3 regions of the Mesorhizobium sp. CNPSo 4689 genome follow, and region 2 is predicted to be linked to each of the others. Evidence: riboswitches for the same ligand, from Rfam matches in the RefSeq annotation. Region 2 holds a riboswitch; each other region holds the start of a gene.
What was found. Region 2 has a riboswitch for cobalamin ahead of AC04SI_RS00680 (aromatic ring-hydroxylating oxygenase subunit alpha). Riboswitches for the same ligand answer to the same signal wherever they lie in the genome.

Region 1 (7,799 bases), on a different contig from region 2:
ATGGCCGAAATCGCGTCGGAGGCGGAGTCCTATCTCGTGGCCGACATCGCGCACATCAGTGGCCTGATCGCCGCGGGAGCGCATCCCAATCCCGTAGCATATTGCGACGTCGTCAGCAGCACGTCCCACAAGTCAATACGGGGGCCCCGCGGGGGCTTCATTCTGTCAAAAAATGAAGATCGCTATCAAGCGCTCTATCATCCGGATAGCAAAGTCAATCTCGCCAAGCGAATAGATCGGGCGGTCTTCCCTCAACTGCAAGGCGGGCCTCATATGAATGTCATCGCTGCGCTAGCTGTCGCTTTGCAGGAAGCCGCGAACCCGTCCTTCCGTAGCTACGGTCAACAGATCGTCAAGAATGCCAAGTCCCTGGCCCAGGGGCTCATGGAGCGAGGTTATGACCTGGTCACGGGCGGGACTGACAATCACATGCTGATCCTCGATCTTCGGGAGCGACCATTGCCCGGAAAGGCCTATGCCGAGCGACTGGCAAAGGCCGGCATCATCACGAACTTCAATATGGTGCCGGGCGACCGGCGGCATCCGGCGCTCACAAGCGGAATTCGGTTGGGGACACCCGCGGTAACGTCCATGGGTATGCGCGAGGGAGAAATGGTGCAAATCGCTGGCTTCATTGACTGCGTCCTCCGGCGGCCAGACGACGAAGGTCTCCATGCCCGCGTGCGAAGAGACGTTGCCGACCTGTGCAATGCGTTCGAGGTGCCGGGTATCACCGACAGGCAAGGCAGCTGAAGCAAAGCGCCCCGACAACTTTAACACCCGAAACGAGGCATTTCATGGCTAGGCAGTTCGTGTTCTCTTCTGAGTCGGTTGGCGCGGGCCACCCGGACAAGTTGGCCGATAACATATCGGATGCCATCCTCGATGCGTTGCTCCGCTTCGATCCGAAGGCGCGCGTCGCTTGCGAAACGTTGGTGAAGACATGTGAAGCCCTGGTGAAGACAGGGACGGTCGTTCTCGCTGGCGAAATTACCAGCAATGCAAGGGTCGATTACAGCCAAGTTGCCCGCAATACGATTCTCGATATCGGATATGATGATGAGGCCATCGGTTTTGACGGCCGGCGGTGCTCCGTCGTTGTGGCCATCACCGAGCAGTCGCCCGACATCAGCCTGGGCGTTGACGAGGGCAGAGGGCAGGATCTCGACCAGGGAGCGGGAGATCAGGGCCTCATGTTCGGCTACGCATGCCGCGAGACTGATACTCTGATGCCTTTGCCGATCCAACTCGCCCACTGCCTGACGAAAAGACAGGCGGATGTGCGGAAGGCAGGAGAACTCAGCTGGTTGCGTCCTGACATGAAATCCCAGGTTTCCGTCCGTTATGAGGGTTTGCGCCCCATCGCATTGGACACCATCGTCGTGTCGACACAACACGATGAGCAGGTATCCCAAGAGACGGTCCGCGAGGGCGTGATTGAGGAAATCATAAAACCGGTCCTACCGCCCCACCTGGACACCGAAGGCATCCGAATTCTGGTCAACCCGACGGGGCGGTTCGTAGTCGGTGGGCCACGCGGCGACTGCGGCCTCACTGGACGCAAGATCATCGTCGATTCCTACGGCGGAATGGGGCGTCACGGCGGCGGCGCTTTTTCGGGCAAGGACCCGTCCAAGGTTGACCGCTCGGCTGCCTATGCGGCCCGATATGTCGCGAAGAACATCGTCGCTGCGGGACTTGCAGACATCTGCGAGGTGCAGGTTGCTTACGCGATCGGCGTGGCCAGTCCGGTTTCCGTCATGGTCAATACATTCGGGACGGCGAGGATTGCGGAAAGGACGATCGAGCGCCTCATTCTTGAGCTGTTCGATCTCAGACCAAAGGGCATTATCAAGATGCTTGATCTCTTACGCCCGATATACCGCAAGACAGCGACATACGGGCATTTCGGCCGTGAAGAGCCTGAGTTTACCTGGGAGAGGACCGACAGAGCCGACGAATTGCGTCGCGAGGCAGGACTCGCCGCCCCGTGAGGGCCGGCGCCGAGCGGATTGGGAAGCGAAAAGTCCATTCCAACTGGCCAGACCCGCGCCGGGCCGGCGTGAAAAGAAGCCGGCCAGGCGCGCCGAACTGCTCTACAGCCGCATGGGGCCGGCGATCGAGGCCTCCGGCGGCAGCGCAGGCAACACTGCGGCCGGCGTCGCCAGTTTCGGCGGCCGCGCCGCCTTCTTCGGCAAAGTGTCGAACGATGCGCTCGGCGACATCTACACCCATGATATCCGCGCCCAGGGCGTGGCCTTCGACACCAAGCCGCTCGAAGGCCAGCCGCCGACGGCGCGCTCGATGATCTTCGTCACCCCCGACGGCGAGCGTTCGATGAACACCTATCTCGGCGCCTGCGTCGAACTCGGGCCGGAAGACGTCGAGGCCGATAAGGCATCCGGCGCCAAGGTGACCTATTTCGAGGGCTATCTGTGGGATCCGCCGCGCGCCAAGGAGGCGATCCGGCAGACGGCGAGGCTCGCACACGACGCCGGACGCGAAGTGTCGATGACACTGTCGGATTCGTTCTGCGTCGACCGCTACCGGGACGAGTTCCTCGAGCTGATGCGCTCGGGCACCGTCGACATCGTCTTTGCCAACAGCCACGAGATCAAGTCGCTCTACCAGACCGCTTCCTTCGACGACGCGCTGGCGGCCATCCGCAAGGACTGCAAGATTGCCGCGGTCACCCGCTCCGAAAAAGGCTCGGTGATCGTGCGCGGCGACGAGACCGTCACCATCCAGGCAACAACGATCCGCGAACTGGTCGACACCACCGGCGCCGGTGACCTCTACGCCGCCGGCTTCCTCTATGGCTATACGCAAGGCCGCGACCTCAAGACCTGCGGCGACCTAGGCTCACTGGCCGCCGGACTGGTGATCCAGCAGATCGGCCCAAGGCCGAGGCAGACCCTGCGCCACGAGGCGGAACTGGCGGGGTTGCTGTAGGTGAAGCGGCAAGACCAGATCCACCCGGTGCAAGCTGTTCAATGAACAGCGCGGGCAAACAGGGATCTCAGGATCCGAGGCAGTAGGATGAAGGCTATGTCGGCACCTTTCGAGACCGGCAAGTGGCGGCGCACCTGACCAGATGACTCGTGGGCCGCTTGACTGGGCGTCAAGCTTGATGCCGCGCGTGCAGTGGGGGATTTTTTGAACAGTCTCCTCTGAGCGACTGCTGGGTTGCTGCTGTTTCAATCTCGTCCCGACAAAGCGCAGTCCTCCGAATCCCGGAAGCGGCGTCGCATCTCCGCGCCGCCCGAGGGGATCACCGTAGTGCCTTCACTGCCGCTTCGACATCTTTGTTTTCTACACACTTCAGGTCTGCATGATGGGTGACATGCAGCAACTCGGAACTGGCCCAGCCAGCTGTCGGGGGGGCGTCAGGAGGCATAGCGCCTCGAAAAGCGCTCCTCGACGCCCTGATATTGTCCTGCAGAGGCATCGACCGCCCTATCCATCGTCGCACCCGCTTCGGCCATGGGCAGCCCTATTCTGCCTCATCTGCTGCGCGCTTCACCCGGCGGACAGCAGACAGCGAAGCCTCCACGGCCGCGAAAATCTCGCGACGGCGGCTCGATTGCACGACCGGCCCGCCATTTTGGGGAGACGTCCAGTGCTGCTGCCTGGCGTCGACCTCGCCCTTCATCTATTGACCGCATGTTGCCTCGTCCTCTGAGCCGGCCAAGCCTCCCGACAGCCGGATAGATGATGACGATCCCCTCCCTGAGAATCTCTCGATTGAAAGCGTGACGATCTACGCCGTCTTATTTCCTCCGGCCTATCGCGTTCCGTCTGCGGTTCTGCCGAGCACGCGGCGAAACGCAGTCACTCTACCGTGCAACACTCAACGGAAATACGACAGGCGCACCAGAAATGGTGGGGTCTGTGTCAAAGATTTCTAGGCAAGCCCTCGAGAGCGAAACGGCATCTCTTGGTTTTGGCGTGAGCAAGCTTTGCCTTTTTGGCGCTCGCACGCTTCGAGGTTGGACCCCCGCAGCCGATCCCGTGTGTATGAGTGTAATGTGTGCAGAGCCGGATATTCCAAATGCGGGCAGAAACTGTCTGACCTGAGAAGAGACATAGGCACGTTGCCGATACGTCTTGCGTCTTGGCCTTTGGATTTCAGGAAGTCAGGGATGTGGGCCCCTCGATTCGGCGCTGAGGATAGCCATTGATGATCGCCCGCATGTAGGGATCGGATCGACGCCGCCGATTTGGCAGGCCGCGGTAGGCTCGAAGAGCAAGCCGGCCGGAGTTCTCCATGTCTACTGGGCATCGGGCGGTTCGATGTGTGGTCTGATTTACCAGTCGATCCGCGGGTTCGCAGTTACTCGCTCTTGTTGCGGCCTTTTGCGAAAACACCAACATTTCACATAATGACATAAACATTTCTTTATGCGACATTGACACACGGTTCCTGCTGTGGTTGTCTGCATGCCGTGGTTCTCCGTACGGCACTGCCGCATGGAGCTAAGAGGGAAGCCGGTGCGAGGCCGGCGCTGCCCCCGCAACTGTTAGCGGCGAGCCAACCCCACTCATGTCACTGAGGCGAACAGCCTCGGGAAGACGGGGAGAAGCTATGACCCCGCGAGCCAGGAGACCTGCCACGACGAACTATGTCCACGGGCGGGGTGTCTCGGTGGCCGCAGCAGCCCGGCGTTCGTGCCGGTCTACGAGGCGCCTTCTTGTCCCCCACGCCCCAACCATCGGGGTATGGCATGACTGTCTCTCAGCAAATTCCTGTGGCAACGCTCGGTGTGCCGCGGTTCGGTCGCCGGCGGGAACTGAAATTCGCGCTTGAAAGCTACTGGGCCGGAAAGTCTTCCGCTGCCGACCTTCTCACGACGGCGAAAGCGCTGCGTGCCGCCAACTGGGAAGAGCAGCGCGATCGCGGGGTGTCGAAAATTCCCTCGAACGACTTCTCGCTCTACGACCATGTTCTCGACACTGCAACTATGGTCGGCGCCGTGCCGCCCCGATACGCCTGGAGTGGCGGCGAGCTCCCGCTCGACATCTACTTCGCCATGGCGCGCGGAGACCAAGGTCACACGGGGAGCTGCGGGCACTCTGGTCACGAGCGTGGGGCTGGCCCTGCCCTGATCGCGATGGAAATGACCAAATGGTTCGACACAAACTATCACTACATCGTGCCGGAACTCGACGATGATCAGACGTTCGCCCTCTCGTCGACGAAACCGGTCGATTACTTCCTCGAGGCTAAAGCCCTCGGCATTCACACACGCCCAGTCATCCTCGGACCTGTCACCTTCCTCAAACTGGCGAAGTCACCTGCCGACGGTTTCAATCCCATCGCCTTGCTGCCGCGGCTTCTGCCCGTCTACGAGCAGCTCCTGCGGAGGTTGAAACTGTCGGGAGCCGATTGGGTGCAGATCGATGAGCCAGCCCTTGTGCTGGATCTAAACCCGAACGAACGAGCTGCGTTTGAATTCGCCCTCGGGCAGCTGTCGAAGGCCACTCCCGAGCTGAAGATCATGCTGGCTACCTATTTCGGGGCGCTGGGGGACAATCTCGAGACGGCGATTTCGCTGCCCGTGGCCGGCCTGCATCTCGATCTATCACGCGCTCCCGAGCAGTTGGAGACGGTGGGTCGGCTCGCGCCTAAGGATCTGGTGCTGTCGCTTGGCTTGATCGATGGCCGCAACGTCTGGCGCGCGAACCTGCCCTCCATTCTCGATCGAATCAAGCCGATTGTCGCCGGCTGGCCCTTGGACCGCGTCGAAATTGCACCTTCGTGCTCGATGCTGCATGTGCCCATGGACCTTCGCATGGAGACGGCACTTGATGCCACGATCAGGTCGTGGCTCGCCTTCGCGGCGCAGAAGACCGACGAACTGGTAGTGCTGGCGAGGGCGCTGTCCGAAGGCAGGGATGTAGTGGCAGACGAGTTGACAGCTTCTGCCGAGGCTGCGGCTGCTCGCGCAGCGTCCGCAAAGGTTCATGATCCGCTTGTTGAAGGTCGGATCGCCGGCATTGACGACAGCATGAAGCAACGAAAAAACCCTTTCCTCGTGCGTTCCACGGTCCAGGCCCGCACGCTAAGCCTGCCTCCGTTTCCAACGACGACCATAGGATCATTCCCGCAGACGCCTCGGGTGCGCAAGGCCCGTTCCGCCCACAGGAAGGGCGAGCTCAGCTATCTCGACTACGACAGCTTCCTGCAGAACGAGACCAAGATTGCCATTCGCTGGCAGGAGGAGATCGGGCTGGACGTGCTGGTGCACGGCGAGTTCGAACGAAACGACATGGTACAGCATTTCGGCGAGCAACTGTCCGGCTTCGCCTTTACCCAGCATGGCTGGGTGCAAAGCTATGGCTCCCGCTACGTGCGCCCCCCGATCATCTTCGGCGACGTATCGCGCCCCAATCCGATGACGGTGCGCTGGTGGCAATTCGCCCAGTCGCTTACGCAAAAGCCAGTCAAGGGAATGCTCACAGGCCCTGTGACCATTCTTAACTGGTCTTTTGTCCGCGACGACATTCCCCGCTCCGAGGTCTGCCGGCAGATCGCGCTCGCCATTCGTGACGAGGTGACTGATCTCGAAAGCTGCGGCGCAAGAATAATCCAGATTGACGAGGCGGCGTTTCGCGAAGGCTTGCCGCTGCGCAAGCGCGACTGGAAAGTCTATCTCGACTGGGCGGTCGAATGCTTCCGGCTGGCCTCGACGGGTGTAGAGGACGCGACCCAGATCCACACTCACATGTGCTATTCGGAGTTCAACGCGATCATCGACGCGATCGCTGAGCTGGACGCGGATGTAATTTCGATTGAGACATCGCGCTCGGCAATGGAACTGCTGGACGCCTTCACGAGCTCCAAATATCCGAACGAAATCGGTCCCGGAGTCTATGACATCCACTCACCGCGTGTTCCGGAAGTCGCCGAGATTTCGGCCCTCCTCATGCTTGCGCGCGAGCGACTCTTAGACGGGCAACTTTGGGTAAACCCGGACTGCGGCCTCAAAACACGCAAATGGGAGGAGGTCCGCCCTGCCCTCATAAACATGGTCGCTGCAGCACGGGCGCTTCGGGAGAAAGTGCAGGCCGAGGCACGCGACCACTGTGACCCGGAAACCATGTGGGCAGCGGCCGATCTGCGCCAGGCTGACGATCCTGGCCTGCAATCGAGCGGCGGAGGCCGTCGCTAAGCTCTCTGGCCATCACTCCGACTGCGAACCTGAAAATGCGGCTGTGCGGTATCGTGATTTCTTCGCACCAACAGCCTGGTTGGTCCGATGGGACGTCGCGACATCCCACAACACCGAGGCCGAAAGGTTCATGCAGACCAGCAAGGTCGATGCCGCCTATCAAACCTTCTGTGGCGCGACAATTCGGATTCTGATGAGAAGCCGCAGCTTCATTGTGGCGCCGCACCTTCGCGAACCATTTCCGGCCCTTTCGTTTTGCATAAGTCGTCCGGAGGGGATGGGAAATCAAAGCACCCTCCGATCCCAGTTGCGGAGGCAGCCAACACCGAGCGGACCAACGTTCATGACGGCGGGACACGGCTCTGGACCTCGATGTGGACGAGCCGTCGCAATAATCGTGTCGAGACATTTGTTGCTTTCAGCTGCAACCACCACTATGAAGCGACGCTTCGCCGACTATGTTTCAAGCCGCCCGGAGAGTTTCATGACAGAAGAAGCCGACAAAAATATCGACAATCTCATCGAACTCACCGCCGATGTGGTCTCAGCCTATGTCTCCAACAATCCGGTCCCGGTGGGAGATCTCCCTGCCTTGATCAGCCAAGTGCACGCGGCACTGAAAGGCTC
Region 2 (7,799 bases):
GCGCATACCGGCTTCGGCCTGCCCTTCGCCATCTATCTGCTCAGGAGCTACATTGCCGGCCTGCCGCGCGAGATCATGGAATCGGCGCGCATCGACGGCGCCAGCGATTTCGAGATCTTCGTCAAGATCGTGCTGCCGCTGTCGTTCCCGGTGCTCGCCTCGTTCGCCATCTTCCAATTCCTTTGGGTATGGAACGATCTCCTGGTGGCGATGGTTTTCCTCGGTACCGAGGGGGATCAGATCGTGCTGACCGCCAAGCTCAATGCGCTGCTCGGCTCGCGCGGCGGCGACTGGGAGATCCTGACGACATCGGCGTTCGTGACCATTATCGTGCCGCTGATCGTGTTCTTCTCGCTGCAGCGCTATTTCGTACGCGGGCTGCTTGCCGGCTCGGTGAAAGGAGGTTGAGAGTAATGCAATCGGCTTTGAAGGTGACATCCAGACCGGACCCCGCCGTCGATCGTGACTGGTGGCGGGGCGCGGTGATCTACCAGATCTATCCGCGTTCCTATCAGGACTCCAACAGCGACGGCATCGGCGACCTGAAAGGCATTGTCCAACGGCTGCTCTACATCGCATCGCTCGGCGTTGACGCCATCTGGATCTCGCCCTTCTTCAAGTCGCCGATGAAGGATTTCGGCTACGACGTGTCGGACTATTGCGACGTCGACCCGATGTTCGGCACGCTGGCCGATTTCGACGCCTTAACGGCGGAAGCGCACCGGCTGGGCCTCAAGGTGATGATCGACGAGGTTCTGTCGCACACCGCCGACATCCATCCGTGGTTCAAGGAAAGCCGCTCGAGCCGCGCCAATGCGAAGGCCGACTGGTATGTCTGGGCCGATGCAAAACCCGACGGCACGCCGCCCAACAACTGGCTGTCGATCTTCGGCGGTTCGGCCTGGCAGTGGGACACCAGCCGCCAGCAATATTACCTGCACAATTTCCTGGCCGAACAGCCCGATCTCAACTTCCACAACACGGAAGTCCAGGACGCGCTGCTCGACATCACCCGCTTCTGGCTGGAACGTGGCGTCGACGGTTTCCGCCTCGACACCATCAATTTCTACTTCCACAGTCAGGGGCTGGAAAACAACCCGCCGCTGCCGCCGGAAGAGCGCAACGACCAGACGGCGCCTGCCGTGAACCCCTACAATTACCAGGATCATCTCTACGACAAGAGCCGCCCCGAAAACCTCGGTTTTCTGGAACGCTTCCGCGCCCTGCTCGACGAGTATCCGGCACAGGCCGCGGTCGGCGAAGTCGGCGATTCGCAGCGAGGGCTGGAAGTGGTGGCGGCCTACACCGCCGGCGGCAAGCGCGTGCATATGTGCTATTCGTTCGACTTCCTGGCGCCGGAGAAGATCAGCGCCGCCAAGGTACGTTCGGTTCTGGAAGCCTTCGGCAAGGTCGCCAGCGATGGCTGGTCATGCTGGGCCTTCTCCAACCACGACGTGATGCGGCCGGCCTCGCGCTGGGCCGCCGGCGAAGCCGATCCGACCGCCTATCTCAAAGTCATCTCGGCGCTGCTGATGTCGCTGCGCGGCTCGGTCTGCATCTATCAGGGCGAGGAACTCGGCCTCGGCGAGGCGGAGCTTCAGTTCGAGGACCTGCAGGACCCGTACGGCATCCGCTTCTGGCCAGAGTTCAAGGGCCGCGATGGCTGCCGCACGCCGATGGTATGGGATGCCGCTGCCAGGAATGGCGGCTTCTCGACCGCAAAACCCTGGCTGCCGGTGCCCGACAAGCATCTGTCGCAAGCCGTCAACGTGCAGCAGGGCGACGCCAACTCGCTGCTCGAGCACTACCGGCGCTTTCTCGCTTTCCGCCGCCAGCATCCGGCGCTGGCCAAGGGTGACATTACCTTCATCGAAAGCGAGGGCGACACCGTCGCCTTCAACCGCCGCGAGGGCAACGAGCAGGTCGTCTGCGTCTTCAATTTGGGCAGCAAGCCGGCCGAGGTCGCCCTCGGCGGCCAGGCGCTGCAGCCCTTGCCGGGGCACGGCTTTTCAGGACAGTCTGGCACAGGCTCGGTCCGCCTCGGCGGTTACGGCGCCTGGTTCGGGCGTATCGATTAATTTGCAGGGAACCACTGGGAGGAAATCATGGCCGATGTCACGCTGAGACAGGTGAAGAAATCATACGGCAATCTGCACATTCTCCACGGCATCGACCTCGACATAAAGTCGGGCGAGTTCATCGTCTTCGTCGGCCCTTCGGGTTGCGGCAAGTCAACCTTGCTGAGGTCCATCGCCGGGCTCGAGGAGATTACCTCCGGTGAGCTCAAGATTGCCGGTGAGGTGGTGAACGACGTGCCGCCGTCGAAGCGCGGCATCGCCATGGTGTTCCAGTCCTATGCGCTCTACCCGCACATGACGGTCTACGACAACATGGCCTTCTCGATGAAGATCGGCAAGGAAAGCAAGGCTGAGATCGACAAGCGCGTGCGGCAGGCGGCCGAGATCCTGCAGCTGACCAAATATCTCGACCGTCTGCCCAAGGCGATGTCGGGCGGCCAGCGCCAGCGCGTCGCTATCGGCCGCGCCATCGTGCGCAATCCGAAAGTGTTCCTGTTCGACGAACCGCTGTCGAACCTCGATGCGGCACTGCGCGTCGCCACCCGCATCGAGATCGCCAAGCTGAAGGAATCGATGCCGAATACGACGATGATCTACGTCACCCACGACCAGGTCGAGGCGATGACGTTGGCGGACCGCATTGTCGTACTCAAGGAAGGCCATATCGAGCAGGTCGGCACGCCGATGGAGCTCTACAAGCGACCGGGCAATCTGTTCGTCGCCCAGTTCATCGGCTCACCGGCGATGAACATCCTGCCGGCGACGGTCGACAAGACCGGCACCCCGACCGTCGTCAGCCATGTCGGTGGCCGCAAGGCAACGGTGCCGATCGCCACGCCGGCGTCGGCGAAGGGTGCTGCGGTCAGCTTCGGCGTGCGGCCTGAGGATCTGGTGATTGCTACCGGCGCGGACTATCTGTTCGAGGGAACGGTGGACTATGTCGAGCAACTCGGCGAGGTCCAGCTCGTCTATGTCGATATCGGCCGCGCCGACCTGCCGCTGGTGACCAAGATGCCGGGCAATGTCGAGGTCAAGCGCGGGGCGACACTGCGGCTGAGCGCGGACGCCGGCGACCTGCATATCTTCGACGCGGACGGCCACTCCTTCTCGCTCCACGCGCCGGAAGTGAAGGCGGCCTAACGTCAGGCCATTCGGCATCGCATAAAAACAAGAGCGGCGGGCCAGGCCCGCCGCTCTTGTTTGCTAGCAACTTCGGCGGTTAGCGATTGCCGAAGAGGTTGCGGTCGCTGCCCTGGGGCGCTGACTTTTGCACGTCGCCCGACGAATTCAGCAGCTTGTAGACCGGCGACTCGGTGTTGCGCACCGACGAGGTCTGCGTGGTGTCGATGTTGGCGGTCGTCTGCTTGTTGACGGCACTCGAACCAACACTGTCGTTATTGGCATAGGCGCTGCCAGCGGCGATCAGAAGCGCGGCGGCGGTAAGGACAATCTTCTTCATTTTGGGCACTCCTGGATTTCAGATCCCGGAGCGGCGGACTTGACCGCCGCTCTGCGTCTCGTCTTGGGATCGACTGTTTAGTTGTTGCCGAAAAGGTTGCGGTCGCTGCCCTGAACGACGGGCTGGTTGTCGGCATGGGCCGGCTTCTGGATCGAAGCGGTATGCGAGCTGTCGACTGCGGCGGCAGGCTGGTTCGCACCGTTGGAACCATAATTGTCGCTACCAGCGAAGGCGCTGCCGGAAATGGCCAGAAGGGCGGCGGCAGTGAGAACAATCTTTTTCATTTTTTATACTCCAGTATTTTCAGTTTTTTCGTCCGTCTAGCGGCGTGTCTTGGGAAGAAAATCGCGTCGTTCGGACAGCCCCGATGTGGGAAAGCCAGGTGGCGGTTTCCAATCACGAAGTTGTTTCGCTTGGACCATGACTCTGCATCTTGAAATTGTACCAGAGCCTACTACCACCAAGCTTTTTATCAACTTTATCAATTGGTTATCAAAAAGCCACCTATGCATCACCAACAGTGTCGGAGTGCCAGCGTTCACACCGTCCTGCACGCACCGTCAACAGAAACGAACCGTTCGGTTCGATTTCAGAATCCTCTAATAGTCACTTTTTGATACTATTAACCCTTTCGACGCCGGCTAACTCCCGATCGGCTGGCGATTCGTGACGGGCGCCAAGTGCGGCAAAAGCGGGAGATCGGCCTTCCCTAGGAGATGGGCTGCGGTATTCACATTCCGTGTCGCGCCCGCATGGATACGATGTCGCTTTCATGCCGCCACCGAACCGGCCGTCGTGATTAGATCATGGCATCTCAGGTGCCGCTTGGTGACGACGAAGCGGAGAATTGGGAAGCCGGTCAAAACCCGGCGCTGCCCCCGCAACGGTGGTGGAGTTCAAGTCGCAACGGGAGACCACTGGGCCACAAGCCTGGGAAGGTGTCGCGACCGTCCGCAAGGACACTCCAGAGCCCGGAAACCAGCCCGAGATTTCTAGACTCGACTGATCGCGGTGGGCGGTCAAGAGGTGGATGGTGCATGTCCGGCCTGGCGCCGGGTTGCCGCTAATCTTTCCTCCATCACCACCAGTTCAGTCCTTGAACACGAGGACAGGACATGGATGCGCGCAACGACATGCTGAGGCTGCTGCACAGCCGCAAGCAGGGCTACTCGCTGGAACAGCCCTTTTACACCGACGCCGATTTCTTCAAGCTCGACATGGAACTGATCTGGTATCGCGACTGGCTGTTCATAGGCCATGACTGCGAACTGCCGAAGCCCGGCAGCTTCATCACCGCCCAGATCGGCGACTATCCGGTCGTGCTGGTGCGCGACCAGCAAGGCAAGATCAACGCCTTCCACAATTCCTGTCGCCATCGCGGCAGCCGCGTCTGCAACACCGAGAAAGGCACCGCTGCCAAGCTCGTCTGCCCCTATCACCAGTGGACCTACGAACTCGACGGCCGGCTCCTGTTCGCCCGGCAGATGGCCGATGGTTTCGACAAGAGCCAGTTCAGCCTGAAGCCGGTCGCTTGCGAAAGCGTCGGCGGCTACATCTTCATCTGCCTGGCAAAAGAGCCCGCCGACTTCGCGCCGATGCGCGCCATGATCGAGCCCTATCTGCTGCCGCACCGACTGCGCGAGGCGAAGGTCGCCTTCGAATCGACCATCGTCGAAAAGGGCAACTGGAAGCTCGTCTGGGAAAACAACCGCGAGTGCTATCACTGCGCCGGCAACCACCCCGAACTCTGCAAGACCTTCCCGGAAGCGCCGACGGTGACCGGTGTGCAGGGCGCCGACAGCGACCCCGAAATGCTGGCGCACTGGGCGAAATGCGAGGCGGCGGGCCTCCCTAGCAAGTTCCGCATCGACCCGGCCGGACAATATCGCGCCACCCGCGCGCCGCTGCTGCGCGATGCCGTCAGCTATACGATGAACGGCAAGCGGGCAGTGACGAAGAACCTGTCCGACACAGTCTCGGCCGACCGGATCGGCACCTTGATGCACTATCACTACCCGACGACATGGAACCACATTCTCATCGACCACGCGGTGACCTTCCGCGTGCTGCCGATCAGCGCCACGGAGACCGCGGTGACGACGAAGTGGCTGGTCCACAAGGATGCGGTCGAAGGCGTCGACTACAACCTCGAAGAACTCACGCATGTCTGGACCGAAACCAACGATCAGGACCGCCGCATTGTCGAGGAAAATGCCTTCGGCATCCTGTCGCCGGCTTATGAGCCCGGCCCCTATTCGGAACTGCATGAGGGCGGCGTCATCCAGTTCGTCGAATGGTACGCGGCCTTCATCGGCCCGCGCCTTGCCGAAGGCGGCCGGCCGGCGCTGCGCAGCGTCGCCTGAGGGGTGGGGGATGAACGCGATGACCGACCTCGGGCTTTACCGCCACCTCGACGAGATGGCGCCCTGGAACGACAGGCTGCAGGTGTTGGAGGTGATCGGCGTCGCCGACGAGGCGCCCGACGTCAAGACCTTCACCTTCCGCTCCGACAACCAGACCTGGTTCCGCTACAAGCCGGGCCAGTTCGTGACGCTGGAACTGCCAACCGCCGGCGGCCCGCTGATGCGCACCTACACGCTGTCGTCGTCGCCGTCGCGGCCGTTTTCGATCGCGGTGACGGTGAAGGCGCAGGCCGGCAGCCTCGGCACGCGCTGGATGTTCGATCATCTGAAGCCAGGCACCCACGTCAAGGCCTATGGACCGGTGGGCGACTTTTCGCTGCACAGCCATCCGGCGGCGAAATACCTGTTCATCTCGGCCGGCTCCGGCGTCACGCCGATGATGTCGATGCTGCGCTGGCTGAACGACTGCGCGCCATGGACCGATGTCGGCTTCGTCAACTGCGCCCGGCGGCCGGAAGAGATCATCTTCCGCAAGGAACTCGAATTGCTGGGCAGCCGCATGCCCGGCCTGTCGCTCGGCTTCATGATCGAGGAACGGTCGAGCCGTGAAGGCTGGTTCGGCCATATGGGCCGTATCGATGCCATCCGCTTGCCACTGCTGGCGCCCGACTTTCGTGAGCGAGAGATCTTCTGCTGCGGCCCGGATCCGTTCATGCGCGCGGTGCGCGGCATGCTTGAAGCCTCGGGCTTCGACATGGCCAGATACCACCAGGAAAGCTTCGCCGCTCCCGCGGTCGAGGAACTACCGGCGCCGTTTGCCGTCCCGGCGGACGGCGGCACCGGAGTGCCTGTCGAAGCCGTGACCCCGATCCGCTTCGCGCTTTCGGATGTCGACGCCGAATGCGTTGCAGGGCAGACCGTGCTGCAGACGGCGCGCGCCTCGGGCGTCAGGATCCCCGCGGCCTGCGAATTCGGCCTGTGCGGAACCTGCAAGGTCAAGAAGGTCTCGGGCGACGTCGAGATGAGCCACAATGGCGGCATTCTCGATCACGAGATCGACGACGGCTTTATCCTGGCCTGCTGCTCGAAGCCGCTGTCGGCGCTCGAAATCGAGGCCTGAAGCGTAGCGGTTCAAACGCCGTAGCGCTCGGTACGGATGAGGCCGGGCGGGACTTCGGCATCGATCAAGGCCTGGGCGGCGGCTGACACGAAGGCGTTCGAGCCGCAGACGAAAGCAAGCCTCGGCGGCTCGGGCAGCCGCGCCATGGATTGCATCATCATCTGGACGTCTATCCGCCGCGAATAGTCCTCGGGGCGCCGTGCGGCCTCGCGCGTCAGCGTCAGCACAAGGTCGAACCCGTCGCGACGGTTGTCGAGGCCGATCAGCTCGTCGCGAAAAATCACCTCATCCCAGACCCGCGCCGAAAACACCAGCGCGACCGGCACCGAAGATTTCCGCGCCACTCGGTGGCGCACCATCGCCATCAGCGGCACCACGCCGGAGCCGCCTCCGACCAAAAGCAGCGGCTCGCCATCGCTGTCGGACCAGACGAAATGGCCGCCGAGCGGACCACGCAACTCGATCTCGTCACCGACCACGGCCACCTCGTGGAAGAAGGGCGAGACCTCGCCATCGTCGAGCCGCTCGATCGCCAGCTCGATAGTCCCGCCACTCTCGGGCGCCGAGGCGATGGAATAGGAACGGCGCGCCTGGTAGCCATCCGGCGCCGTCAGCCGGACATCGACATGCTGTCCGGCCTGATGGACGAAAGGCCGCGACAGCTTGAAGACAAAACTGGTGACGCGCGGCGTGCGCTTTTCGATGCGAATGATCTTCGCCGTCTGCCAGGGCGATTGCGCCGCCGCTGCCTCGCTCATGGGTCGCCGGAGTAGCGCTGC
Region 3 (7,799 bases), on a different contig from region 2:
TGGTCGACAGCATTGGCGGCAGCAGCGACATGCTGGCCAAGATGAGCACGCCCATGACGAAGATGAACGCCAGCCCGGTCACGAAATTGCGGTCGAGGAAGATCTTGGGGTCGATGAAGGGATGTTCCGCTGTCACCGTGTGAATGATGAACACCCAGAAGCCGGTCAGCGAGAGGCCGAGCTCGATCCAGATCTCGACCGAGGAAAACCAGTCGACCTCGCCGCCGCGATCGAGCATCAGCTGCAGCGCGCCGACACCGAGCGAGATCATGGCGAAACCAAAGATATCGAAGCTGCGTATCCGCCGGGCAACGGAAGGCAAGTAGGCGGCCATGCCAAGGAAGGCGGCGATGCCGACCGGCAGGTTGATGAAGAACACCCAGCGCCAGTTGAAATTCTCGGTCAGCCAGCCGCCGAGCGTCGGGCCCAGGATCGGCCCCAGCATGATGCCGGCGCCCCAAATGGCCATCGCCTGACCGTGGCGTTCCTTCGGGTTGATGTCGAGCAGGAAGGTCTGCGACAGCGGCACGATCGCGGCGCCGAACACGCCTTGCATCAGCCGGAAGAACACCATCGTCTCCAGGCTCCACGCCAGTCCGCACAGCATGGAGAAGATGGTGAAGCCGACCACCGCCGTCAGGAACAGTTCCTTGCGGCCGAGCCGGTCAGCCAGCCAGCCGGTGACCGGCGTCATGATCGCGGCGGCCACGATGTAGGACGTCAGCACCCAGTTGATGTTGTCCGGCGAAGCGCCGAGATCGCCGGTCATGGTCGGCAGCGCAACGTTGGCGATCGTGGTGTCGAGCGCCTGCATGACCGTCGCCAGCATGAGCGCAACCGTGATCAGACCGCGGTGCGGCACTTCCTTGAAGGCTTCTGGGGTGCTCATGATGCGGAACTTCCAGTGTAGCAAAAACGTGTTAGACAAGGTTTCCGGGCGGCGAGGCCTTCCCGTGTCGAGAGACCCTCATCGCGGTGGGACGCGACCATCGATGTGGGGGTTACATCGACCAGAGCGTCTCGAATTTCGCGGGCGCCAGCCGCCCGGAACCCTGTGGACCGAGGGTCCGATGCCGAATGTCGAGGCTGGCTGGCAGTGCCGCCGCAATCCTCGTCCTTCGCCCCGCCGGCCTGTCTCCTGTCTTTTGCTTGTCATGCCGGCAGTCCCGGCAGACCTTTCACAAACATTCGCGAGGCAGCTTCCGCCGCCGCGCACGAATCCAGCTATTGCGCCTCGCCAGCCGTGGCGTGGCCGAAGATCTTCGGCAGCCCGCGCGCCACACCGGTGTCGACGGTGGCGGTCACGCTCATGCCGGTGCGTAGCGCCATCTTGGCGTCGGGGTCGGTCAGTTCCAGGCGCACCGGAATGCGCTGGGTGACCTTGACCCAGTTGCCTGTGGCATTCTGGGCCGGCAGCAGCGAGAACTCGGCGCCTGTGCCGGCACCGATCGCCTTGACGGTCGCCTCGAAGGTCTTGCCGGGATAGGTGTCGACGACGATCTCGGCCTTCTGGCCCGGCTTCATGTTGGTGAGCTGGGTTTCCTTGAAATTGGCATCGATCCAGGTGTCGCCGGTCTCGACCAGCGAGAACAGCGGCGTGCCGGAGCCGACATATTGGCCGACTTTGAACGACGAGGCCTGGCTGATGACACCATCGGCGGGTGCCCTGACGGTGGTCTGCGCCAGGTCATAGGCGGCCTTGTCGCGCGCGGCGAGTGCGGCCATCACGGTCGGATGCTTGTCGGTCTCGATGTCGGGATTGCCGCCAAGTGCTGCCTTGGCGCTGATGATGCCCTGTTCGGCGACCGCCAGCTGCTGCTTGGCCTTGTCGAGATCGTTCTTGGCCTGATCGAGAGACGACTTGGCGTTGATGCCCTTCTGGGCGAGATCGGCGGCGCGGTCATATTGCGACTGCGCGAAATCGACCTCGCTGGTGTCGGACTTCTCCTGCGCCATCGACTGACTGTAGGCGGCGCGCAACTGCTCGACGTTGAGGCGCGCGCCGGCCACCGCCGCGTCAGCCTGGGCGAGCGCGATCCGGTAGGGCTCGGGATCGATGGCGAACAGCACGTCGCCCTGCTTGACGAGCTGGTTGTCGGCTATGTCGACCGTCACGATGCGGCCCGCAGTATCCGAGGCGATCGACACTTTGGCCTGCTCCAGATTGGCGTTCTCGGTTTCCTGGTAACGGCCGCCGGTCACCCAGACATAGCTGCCGCCGGCAATCAGCGCCGCGGGCAGCGCGATCATCAACAGGGGGCGGCCGAGGCGTCGCTTCTTCTGCGGCGCGACCGGCGCCGGCTGCACCGGAGGCGCGACTGCCACGGGCGCCGTCGCCGGCTGCGCCGGCGCCTCCATTTCCAGTTCGGTGATCTTTTCGTCTATCTTGGCTGCCGCGTTCATGCTGCTGCGCCTTCCGTATTCCTGACTTTTTCCAGGGACGACGCCTCGCCGTCCGCAAGATTCTGCACGATGGTGTCCAGCGCCCTGACCAGGACGCGGCGATCTTCCGGCGAAACGCCGACCAGCGATTCCTCGTAGACCTCACCGGCCAGGCTCTTGACGTGGTTATAGGCCTCGCTTGCCTTGGTGGTCGGGAAGATCATGCGCACGCGGCGGTCGGTCGCGTCGGAACGGCGCTCGATCCAGCCGCCCTCCTCCATCCGGTCGACCAGGCGCGAGACGCTGATCGGCTCGATTTCGAGAAGCTCGGCGAGCCGTGCCTGCGCGACACCCTCTTCCTTGGCGACGCGGACCAGAAGCCGCCATTGCGCCGAGGACAGGCCGAAGCCGCTGGCGCGCGCCTCGAAGCGCTTGCGCATCAGGCGCTGCACGTCGTGGATCAAAAATCCCAATCTGTCGATGCCGTCGGAAACCATGAGCGGCATATATAATAAGCGTGCTTACGATTCAACGTGGTCAGCCATGCAATACGGTCACGACGCCGTGATCGAGAGCGGAGACCATCGCTTGTGGCCCGGTATCCCGTCACAGGCGGTTGCGGATCAGCATGGTGACGACGAAGAAGGCGCCGAGCGAGCTGGTGATGATGCCGATAGGCAGTTCCTGCGGCGGCAGCAGCGTGCGGGCGAGAAGATCGCTGGCCAAAAGCAGCACCGCGCCGAAGAGCGCCGAGCTTGCGATCAGGCGCAGATGCAACGGTCCCGCCAATGGACGGCAGAGATGTGGGATCATCAGGCCGACGAAGCCGATGACGCCGGCGACCGAGACCAGGATCGCGGTAGACAGGGCGGCGACGAAAAAGGTCGTGCGGCGCATGCGCGCCACCGGCACGCCGAGGCTTTCGGCGGCGTTTTCACCGGCGAGGAAGGCGTCGAACCGGCGGTGGTTCCACAGCCCGTAGGCAAGGATGATGCCGGCGCCAAGTGCTGCCAGCCCGATATTGTCCCAGCGCGCCAGACCGAGCCCACCCATCGTCCAGAACAGCACCGAATGGGCGGCGCGCTGGTCGCCCGCGAAAACGAGATAGTTGGTGAGCGCGGTGAACATGAAGGAGACAGCAAGCCCGGCAAGGATCAGCCGCTCAGGCCCCTGTCCCTTGACCCGCGACACCAGCAACAGCACCACGGCGGCTGCCAGCATGCCGCCGGTGAAGGCGGCGACCGGCAGGGTCCAGATGCCGAAACTGTCGCCGAAGACGGTGATGACGGAGACGGCGCCGGCGGCAGCGCCAGAGGAGAGACCGAACAGGAATGGATCGGCGAGATCGTTGCGGGTCACTGTCTGCAGCAATACGCCGACGACACCCAGCCCGGCGCCGATCGCGATCGCCAGCAGTGTGCGCGGCAGCCGGAGGTCGACGACGATCTTGCCGACCGGACCGGACACGGCGTGCGCGTCGAGACCGACTGCATGCGCCAGGGCGCCGATGACATCGGGCAGCGCGATCACCGTCGAGCCATAGGCGATCGACAGCAAAGCGAGCGCTGCCGCGCCCGCTATCATCACGAAAGGAAAGGACTTCGGCCGCAAGCTCAAAATGCTTCCGGATGCATCGCTTTGGCGATCTTGCCGATCGCCTCGATGTTGGCGGGTCCTGGTGTCAGTTCGGCATAGCGCAGTGCTACAAAGCGCTCGTTCTTGACCGCGTCGGTCTCCTTCATCGCCGGATGCGCCTTCAGGAAGTCGAGCAATTTCTTGTAGCCGCCGCCATCCTGGTAATCGAGCAGGATGAGGAATTGCGGATTGCGCGCCGCCACCGTCTCCCAATCCGTCGTGCCCCAGCTCATCTCCATGTCGGCCATGACGTTGTCGCCGCCGGCAGCGGTGATCATGGCGTTCGGTACGGCGAACTTGCCGGCGGTGAACGGCTTGTCCTCGCCGGAATCGTAGAGGAACACCCGCGTGCCCTTGGTGCTGCCGACCTTGGCGATGATCGCTGCCAGTTGCGCCTTCCAGCCCGAAACAAGCTTGTCGGCCTCAGCCTCCTTACCGAAGATCTTGCCCAGCTTTTCGACGTCGCCGTAGAGCAGGTCCATCGAGGCGGCGGGACGGTCCTTGTCGAGATGGACGCAGCTTTCGGTCAGCACCAGCGTCTTGATGCCGTGCGGGGCGAGCGTGTCGGGCGTCACCTCGCCGCCCGGCTTCATGCCGTAGTACCAGCCGGCGAAAAAGAAATCGGGCTCGACGGCAACGAGGTTCTCCAGCGTCGGATACTTTGGCGCCAGTTCGGGGATCGAGCCTTGCTTGAATTCGGGACCGACCTTGTACCAGCCGGTGATGCCGGTCAGGCCGACGATCGATGGCTGCAGCTTCAGCGCGAAGGCCATCTCGGCCATGTTGAGATCATGGATGACGGCGCGCTTCGGCGGCCCATCGAAGGAGAGCTTCTTGCCGCAGCTGTCGACGGTGACCGGGAAGGCAAAGGCCACCGAAGCGACGAGCGAAAAGGCAAGAGAGAGGGCGAGGCGTTTCACGAGGTGGCTCCTTGGTTGAGGAAATGTCCGTTCAGGATGGCGAGGCGGCGCGGTTGGGAACGTCGAAGACGGTGAGTTCGCGGTCTTCGGTCGGATGGCGCAGGCGGAAGACATCTATGCCGAACACGTCGCGGATGAGCTGCTGGGTCAGCGCCTCGCGCGGCGGCGCCAGCGCATGCAGCCGGGCGTCGTTCATCACCGCGACCCGGGTGGCGAAGGGCGCCACCAGCGCGAGATCGTGCAGCACCGCGACCACGCACATGCCGAAGCCGGCGACCAGTTCGAGCAGCTCGCCGCGGGCGCGCGGATCCAGATGGTTGGTCGGCTCGTCGAGGAACAGTATCTTTGGCTCCTGGGCGAAGGCTCTAGCCAGTTGCGCGCGCTGACGCTCGCCGCCGGAGAGCGAGCCGATGCTGCGGCCGAGCAGCGGCAGCAGCCCCGTCCGGCGCAGCGCGTCGACGACGATGTCGCGATCTTCGCGCAGGCGCCTCATGCCGGCATGCGGGACGCGGCCAAGCTCGACATAGTCGATCAAGGCGAGCCGCGGATCTGGCTGGTCGGTCTGGCCGACGGCCGCCATGTTGAGCGCCCGCTCGGCCGGCGTGATCCGGTCGAGACGGCGCCCCGACAGACGCATCTCGCCGGTGCTTGGCTGCAGCGCGCCGCACAGCATGCGCAAAAGCGTGGTCTTGCCGGCGCCGTTGGGACCGATGATGGCCAGGCGATCGCCTGACGCAACCGACAGGCTTACCCCATTCACCAGGCGGCGGCCATTCGCCGTCGCGCTCACGTCGCGGGCTTCGAGCAGCATCATCGGCTCAGCCCCGGCCTCGAAGCGGGGATGCGAGCCAGCCCGGTTGAATCGCGGCAAAGCGGGCACACGATGATGCGATGGATGGAGGCTTCCAAATTTCCGTCACTTTCCAAAACTGGCGACGGAAGGAAGCTGGGCCGATCGGACGACAGACCGATGGCTACGTCTCCTCCCGGCACACCCCGTCCGGTCAACTCGTGCTGATGGCAGGTCTCCTGGCTCGCGGGTCTCGGCTTCATCCTGCCTTCCCAGCCTTGCCGGCCAGTGGCATTTGCGGATGTTGCTCGCCGCTTACAGTTGCGGGGGCAGCCACGGCCTCGACCCGAAAGCGGGTCTCACCGTGTTCCCTTTTCACCCCTCGCCTTTCGGCTCGGGGACCATCATTTTTCTACCGTAGGTTTCCCCTGATCGCGCCGCAATGGTTTTTTGATTGCAGGCATCGGTTCGCCTTCGGTAGGCTGCATATGTAATAACATTACGTAACAAGCGCTGCCATATGCTGTCAACACCAGCGGCCGACGTTTCCTCTTTCCCTCGATGTCCAGGCATATCGACAGGCCCGGCGTCTTGGGGGGCTGGCGCCAAAACATCGGAAAACTTTCAGAACCCGATCGGGATTTCAGGGCCCGAAAAGGCGAATAGGATCGTGCTGGTCAAGACGGGCGCCGGTCCCTGGGATCAAACTTAATGATCGCCCCGGTTCTTCTCCGGCCAATGGGATCTTCGGCTAACGCGCCCTTGCCCGGCGCAGGCCGCAACATCGGGTAAGGAGACAACATGACACTCTTGCACAACAGGCGCGGAAAGCATCGTCTCGTCGCCGCATCCTTGGCAGCACTTGCCTGCGCCGCCGCAGTCGTCTGGTATGGCGCAAAGGGCGAGGCCGCGGCGGTCGAACCGCACGTGCCCGAAGCCAAGCTTGTCCGGGCCATGGCGGTGAAGCCTGCCCCGCAGGCCGACGAGCGCATCGCCATCGGCGAGATCCGGCCGCAGCGCGAAAGCGATCTTGGCTTCCGGCTGTCCGGCAAGCTCGTGCAGCGCTCAGCAGAGGTCGGCCAGATGGTGAAGAAGGGCGATGTCCTCGCCCGCATCGAAGACCAGGACTATCGCAACCGCCTCGCCAGCGCCAAGGCCGACGTCGCCGCCGCCGAGGCCGTTCTGGTCGAAGCCAGTGCCGCCGAGGCCCGCATCGGGGCACTTCTCGCCAAGGGCTTTGCAACAAGGGCCAATCACGATGCAACGCTGAAGAGCCTGCGATCGGCCGAGGCCAAGCTTGAATCGGCAAGGATCGGCTTCGAGATGGCCAGGGACCAGCTCGCCTATACCGAGTTGCATGCCGATTTCGATGGCATGGTGACCGCGACCGGCGCCGAAGCGGGCCAAGTCGTCAACGCCGGGCAGATGGTGGCGCGGGTCGCCGATCCAGCGGCCCGCGACGCCGTCTTCTCCATCGCCGAGGCAGCCTTCTCGACCGGCGGAAATGCAAGGCGTCCCCTTGAAATCAAGGTCTCGCTGCTGAGCAATCCGGCGATCGCGACAATCGGCGCCATCCGCGAGGTCGCACCGGTGGCCGACGTCGCGACCCGCACCTTCCAGGTCAAGGTCTCGCTGCGCGACACCCCCGACGAAATGCGCTTCGGCAGCAGCGTCGCCGGCCGCGTCAACACGATGAGCGCCCCCGTCGTGGTCCTGCCGGGAAGCGCGCTGTTCGACAAGGACGGCAAGCCCGCCGTCTGGGTGGTGGCCGCGTCCTCGACTGTGGAACTCAAGCCGGTCGCCATTGCCCGCTACGAGACTGACCGCGTCGTCGTCAGCGACGGCCTTGCCGAGGGCGACATTGTCGTCACCGCCGGCGTCAACCGGCTTCGCGAACACGAAAAGGTTCGCCTCACCGAAGGAGTAACCAGATGAGTGCCTCGCAGACTCAAGTGCTGATTGCCGGCGCCGGGCCAACCGGACTGACGCTTGCGCTGTGGCTCACCCGCCTCGGCGTCCAGGTGCGTATTTTCGACAAGGATGCAGGCCCGGGCGAAACCTCGCGCGCGTTG

Region 1: linked by a shared signal. The riboswitch ahead of metE (5-methyltetrahydropteroyltriglutamate--homocysteine S-methyltransferase) and the one ahead of AC04SI_RS00680 (aromatic ring-hydroxylating oxygenase subunit alpha) in region 2 are both predicted to bind cobalamin.
Region 3: linked by a shared signal. The riboswitch ahead of AC04SI_RS20960 (ABC transporter ATP-binding protein) and the one ahead of AC04SI_RS00680 (aromatic ring-hydroxylating oxygenase subunit alpha) in region 2 are both predicted to bind cobalamin.

What each region holds. Positions count from the first base shown of each region.
Region 1 covers NZ_JBWLUZ010000023.1:32,677-40,475, forward strand. Annotated here, with positions in the region: gene AC04SI_RS23735 (serine hydroxymethyltransferase) at 1-753, shown strand, start outside; gene metK (methionine adenosyltransferase) at 798-1,994, shown strand; partial or broken gene AC04SI_RS23745 (adenosine kinase) at 2,080-2,952, shown strand; cobalamin riboswitch at 4,430-4,629, shown strand; partial or broken gene metE (5-methyltetrahydropteroyltriglutamate--homocysteine S-methyltransferase) at 4,749-7,067, shown strand; gene AC04SI_RS23755 (Ros/MucR family transcriptional regulator) at 7,657-7,799, shown strand, end outside.
Region 2 covers NZ_JBWLUZ010000001.1:136,260-144,058, forward strand. Annotated here, with positions in the region: gene AC04SI_RS00655 (carbohydrate ABC transporter permease) at 1-408, shown strand, start outside; gene bglA (beta-galactosidase BglA) at 414-2,078, shown strand; gene AC04SI_RS00665 (ABC transporter ATP-binding protein) at 2,106-3,218, shown strand; gene AC04SI_RS00670 (DUF680 domain-containing protein) at 3,298-3,537, opposite strand; gene AC04SI_RS00675 (DUF680 domain-containing protein) at 3,615-3,821, opposite strand; cobalamin riboswitch at 4,337-4,538, shown strand; gene AC04SI_RS00680 (aromatic ring-hydroxylating oxygenase subunit alpha) at 4,653-5,900, shown strand; gene AC04SI_RS00685 (FAD-binding oxidoreductase) at 5,920-7,020, shown strand; gene AC04SI_RS00690 (ferredoxin reductase) at 7,032-7,778, opposite strand; gene AC04SI_RS00695 (sulfite oxidase-like oxidoreductase) at 7,775-7,799, opposite strand, start outside.
Region 3 covers NZ_JBWLUZ010000017.1:88,249-96,047, forward strand. Annotated here, with positions in the region: gene AC04SI_RS20935 (DHA2 family efflux MFS transporter permease subunit) at 1-889, opposite strand, end outside; gene AC04SI_RS20940 (HlyD family secretion protein) at 1,225-2,403, opposite strand; gene AC04SI_RS20945 (MarR family winged helix-turn-helix transcriptional regulator) at 2,400-2,879, opposite strand; gene AC04SI_RS20950 (FecCD family ABC transporter permease) at 2,989-3,966, opposite strand; gene AC04SI_RS20955 (ABC transporter substrate-binding protein) at 3,996-4,937, opposite strand; gene AC04SI_RS20960 (ABC transporter ATP-binding protein) at 4,969-5,751, opposite strand; cobalamin riboswitch at 5,940-6,148, opposite strand; gene AC04SI_RS20965 (efflux RND transporter periplasmic adaptor subunit) at 6,529-7,662, shown strand; gene AC04SI_RS20970 (FAD-dependent monooxygenase) at 7,659-7,799, shown strand, end outside.